Regions from separate parts of the Streptomyces cinereospinus genome, predicted to be linked through region 1. Evidence: riboswitches for the same ligand, from Rfam matches in the RefSeq annotation. Region 1 holds a riboswitch; the other holds the start of a gene.
What was found. A riboswitch is a leader RNA that binds a small molecule or an ion and turns the genes downstream of it on or off. The one in region 1 is predicted to bind S-adenosylmethionine.

Region 1 (2,386 bases):
GTGCGCCGCACTCGCCCTGGGCCTGCGGGGCGCTGCCGAGCAGGGTGCGCACGAGCGGGTGGGCGCAGAAGAGGCCGTCGCGGACCCCGATGCCGTACTCGGCGGAGAGCGCGGCGGCGACGTGCGAGCTGTTCCAGCCGTCGACGACGAAGGAGAGCACGCCGACGCGAGGGGCGTCGTCCCCGAACAGGGACAGGATCCTGACCTCGGGGATCTCGGCGAGGCCCGCCCGGACCGTGCGGATCAGGTGCTGCTCGCGGGCGACCAGCGCGTCGAAACCGGCCGCGGTGAGGGCCTTGCAGGCGGACGCCACGGCGTAGGCGCCGATGACGTTCGGGGAGCCCGCCTCGTGCCGGGCGACGCTGTCGTGCCACTCCACGTCCACACCGCCGTCCGCCCGCCGGGCGACCGTGCGGCTGGCCCCGCCGCCCGCGAGGTACGGCTCCGCCGCGCGCAGCCAGTCGGACCGCCCGGCCAGGACGCCGGAGCCGAAGGGGGCGTACAGCTTGTGCCCGGAGAAGGCGACCCAGTCGACGTCCACGTCCTGGACGGAGACCGGGTGGTGGGGCGCGAGCTGGGCGGCGTCCAGCACGATCCGGGCGCCGTGCGCGTGCGCGGCGGCGGCGAGCTCCCGCACGGGCCACAGCTCGCCGGTGACGTTCGAGGCACCCGTCACGCAGACCAGGGCCGGGCCGTTGGGGTCGCGGTCGGCCAGCGCGCGCTCCAGGGTCTCCACGGCCTGCCGCGGGCTGCGCGGCGCGTCGAGGTAGGTGACCTGCGCGTCCCGCCAGGGCAGCAGGGAGGCGTGGTGCTCGGTCTCGAAGACGAAGACGCGGCAGCCGGCGGGGAGGGCACCGGCCAGCAGGTTGAGCGAGTCGGTGGTGGACCGGGTGAAGACCACCTCATCGCCGGCGCGGCAGTCGAGGAACTCGGCGACGGTCCGGCGGGCGTTCTCGAAGAGGTCGGTGGAGAGCTGGGAGAGGTAGCCCGCGCCGCGGTGGACGCTGCCGTAGTAGGGCGCGTAGGCCGCCACGTCGTCCCAGACGCGCTGGAGGGCGGGGGCGCTGGCCGCGTAGTCCAGGGCGGCGTAGGTGACTTCGCCGCCGGTGACGAGCGGGACGGTGACATCCCGCCCCAGAACGGGCAGCGGGGCGCGAACGGACTGGTCGGCGGCAGCGGTGGAGACAGACATAGGGTGTCCTCCCGTGAGAGTGAGCACCACCACGCGAGCGGCACGCTCTGGCGCGCGGGGCTGAGGAGAGAAGGGGGATGCGAGGCGGGGCTCTGCGGCCCCGGGGCCTGTCCGGCACGTGCCGTCGTCGCCCTCAGGGCGGCCCGGCGACGTCAGGTGCGTACTCTCGGGCGTGCCGCGCGCGGGGCCGCGTACCGGACGTACGTGGGGTGCGCGCGGGGCGGCGAGGGTGCGTGCGGGGCGTCGCCGGGCGGACGGGAATCGCCGGACAGGCCCTAACGCATTCGCTTGCTCACGGAAGGCTCCCTCGTACGACCAGGACCCCTGGTGACGCGAGGGGTCCGCGCTTGCCGCAGGCCTTGCTGCCTACGACCTGGTCTTCACCCGGGGCACCCCGCCACGGACGGAGGGTTGCCGGACAGCTGGCCGGGGCCTTTCAGCTGTCGCTCATGACCTGGTACAGCATCTTGCCACACGATCTTCGAACCGCAAGGCGCGGTCCAGGATCCGGACCGCGCTCCGCGTCACCGCGTGCGGCGTCAGGCGTTGCTCGCCGCCACCCACCGGTCCAGCACCCGCCGGGCCGCCCCGGAGTCGATCGCCTCCGCCGCCCGGGCCATCCCGGTCCGGATCTGCTCGGCCAGCGGCGCGTCACCCGGCCGCAGCGCCACCAGCGCCGCCGCCGCGTTCAGCAGCACCGCGTCGCGCACCGGACCGGTCTCCCCGTCCAGCAGCCGCCGGGCGACCTCGGCGTTGTACGAGGCGTCCGCGCCCCGCAGGGCTTCCACCGGCACCAGCTCGATGCCGGCCTCGCGCGGGTCGAAGGTCTCCGGCGTCACCCGGCCGTCCCGCACCACCCACACCTGGGACGTCGACGTGGTCGTCAGCTCGTCGAGCCCGTCGTCGCCGCGGAAGACCAGCGAGGAGTTGCCGCGCTCGGCGAGGACGCCGGCGACGATGGGCGCCATCCGCAGGTCGGCGACTCCGACCGCCTGCGCCCTGACCTTCGCCGGGTTGGTGAGCGGGCCCAGGAAGTTGAACGTCGTCCGGATCCCCAACTGCCCCCGAGCCGCCGCCACGTGGCGCAGCGCCGGATGGAACTTCACCGCGAAGCAGAAGGTGATCCCCGCCTCCTCGGCGACCTCGGCGACCCGCTGCGGCGTCAGCTCCAGATTGACGCCGAGCTTCTCCAGC
Region 2 (2,386 bases), on a different contig from region 1:
GCCACCAGTACCTGAGCAGGACCGTACGTCGAAGCCATACGCCTCAACCTAGCCCTCTCCCGAACCGCTCAAACGTACGGTTCGAGCCCGGCGGGGGACCGTATACGACGGTCAGGCCACCTTCCGGGCCGCGTACTCCGCGATCTCCAGCATCGGCGGCCGTTCCTCGGTGTCCACCGAGTACGTCCGCGGCTCGAAGCCGTCCTCCACCCGCTCGAACTGGGTGAGGCAGGGGCGGACGAGGTGGCCGCGGGCCAGCCGCAGCTGGGCCGTGCGGTAGATCGCCGCCGCCATCCGGCCGAGCGCCTGCCCGTCCTGGTGCCGGTGCTTTCGCACCCCGACGTCCACCTGGGCCAGCGCGTCGAGACCGGCCAGGTGCAGGGCGTCCACCAGCATGCCCAGCTCCACGCCGTAGCCGACCGGGAACGGCAGCTGCTCCAGCAGCGAGCGCCGGGCGGCGTACTCGCCGCCGAGCGGCTGGACGAAGCCGGCCAGCTGCGGCCAGTGCATGTTCAGCAGCGGGCGGGCCATCAGCTCGGTCACCCGGCCGCCCTGCCCGGCCGCGTCGCCCAGGGGGCGGTCGTACATCGCCTTCACCAGGGCGATCCCCGGGTCGGTCAGCAGCGGGCCGACGATGCCCGTGACGAAGTCCGAGGAGAACTCCCTGAGGTCCGCGTCGACGAAGCAGACGATGTCGCCCCGTGTGACCAGCAGCGAGCGCCACAGCACCTCGCCCTTGCCGGGGACGGCGGGGACGCGCGGGAGTATCTCGTCGCGGCGCACCACCCGGGCGCCCGCCGCGGCGGCCACCTCGAAGGTGCGGTCGGTGGACCCGGAGTCGACCACGACGACCTCGTCGACCAGCGGCGCCCGCTGCACGAGGTCGCGCCGGATCACGGCGACGATGTCGCCGACGGTCTCCTCCTCGTTGAGGGCGGGCAGCACGACGCTGACCGACTGGCCGGTGCCGCGCTTGGCGGCCAGGATCTGGTGGAGCGGACGGTCGGCCAGCGACCAGGAGCGGGTGCTCAGCCAGCGCTCGACTTCTTCCAGCACGGTCCGATGCTCCTCTGCGTTCTCTAGGCGAGCGACGACGATTGTGATCCATCTCGCGGTTCGGACGGCTATCTCAACTGTCCTGGCCTTCGGTTACAGTCTTGGACAACGCTGATGACCATCGCATGTCGGGGGTCGTCCGCGCCCAGCACCGCACAACAACCACATACAGCTCATCCAGAGGGGCAGAGGGACACGGCCCGATGAAGCCCCGGCAACCACCCTGATCCCGGACTCGTTCACGCGAGGCTCCCGGCCAGAGAAGGTGCCAATTCCGTCTCACGGCGAGATGCGTCGTGAGGAAGATGAGGAGAAAGGGCCTCGCCTCACATGGCTGTGCAGACTGTCGAGAGCAGCACCGGCAACCCCGCCGTCGACCTCGGTCCCGCCGCGGCGCTTTCCTGCCGCGAGTGCGGTCACCGCGTCCCGCTCGGCCCGGTCTTCGCGTGCGAGGAGTGTTTCGGCCCGCTGGAGATCGCTTACGACTTCTCCGCGTACGACGCCGAGGAACTGCGCAAGCGCATCGAGGCGGGACCCGCGAACATCTGGCGCTACGCGCCGCTGCTGCCCGTCCCCGCCGACGTGGCCGGCAAGCCGAACCTGAACCCCGGCTGGACCGAGCTGGTGCAGGCCGACCGCCTCGCCCGCGCGCTCGGCGTCGAGCCCGGCAGGCTGTTCGTCAAGGACGACTCCGGCAATCCCACGCACTCCTTCAAGGACCGCGTGGTCGCCCAGGCCCTGGAGGCCGCGCGGGCCTTCGGCTTCACCACGCTGTCCTGCTCCTCCACCGGCAACCTGGCGGGCGCCGTCGGCGCCGCCGCCGCCCGGGCCGGCTTCCGCTCCTGCGTGTTCATCCCGCACGACCTGGAGCAGGGCAAGGTCGTGATGGCCGCGGTCTACGGCGGTGAACTCGTCGGCATCGACGGCAACTACGACGACGTGAACCGCTTCTGCTCCGAGCTGATCGGCGACCCGGCCGGTGAGGGCTGGGGCTTCGTCAACGTCAACCTGCGGCCGTACTACGCGGAGGGCTCCAAGACCCTGGCGTACGAGATCTGCGAGCAGCTCGGCTGGCGGCTGCCGGAGCAGATCGTCGTCCCCATCGCCTCCGGCTCCCAGCTCACCAAGATCGACAAGGGTCTCCAGGAGCTGATCAAGCTCGGCCTGGTCGAGGACCGGCCCTACAAGATCTTCGGGGCGCAGGCGGAGGGCTGCTCGCCGGTGTCCACCGCGTTCAAGGCGGGGCACGACGTGGTGCGGCCGCAGAAGCCGAACACCATCGCCAAGTCGCTGGCCATCGGCAACCCGGCGGACGGGCCGTACGTGCTGG

Region 2: linked by a shared signal. The riboswitch ahead of thrC (threonine synthase) and the one ahead of ACFF45_RS20325 (aminotransferase class V-fold PLP-dependent enzyme) in region 1 are both predicted to bind S-adenosylmethionine.

What each region holds. Positions count from the first base shown of each region.
Region 1 covers NZ_JBHMCY010000038.1:13,447-15,832, reverse strand. The annotation lists gene ACFF45_RS20325 (aminotransferase class V-fold PLP-dependent enzyme) at 1-1,192, opposite strand, end outside; SAM riboswitch class IV at 1,531-1,647, opposite strand; gene trpD (anthranilate phosphoribosyltransferase) at 1,732-2,386, opposite strand, start outside.
Region 2 covers NZ_JBHMCY010000007.1:99,657-102,042, reverse strand. The annotation lists gene ACFF45_RS05680 (alpha,alpha-trehalose-phosphate synthase (UDP-forming)) at 1-38, opposite strand, end outside; gene ACFF45_RS05675 (glucosyl-3-phosphoglycerate synthase) at 112-1,056, opposite strand; SAM riboswitch class I at 1,227-1,368, shown strand; gene thrC (threonine synthase) at 1,387-2,386, shown strand, end outside.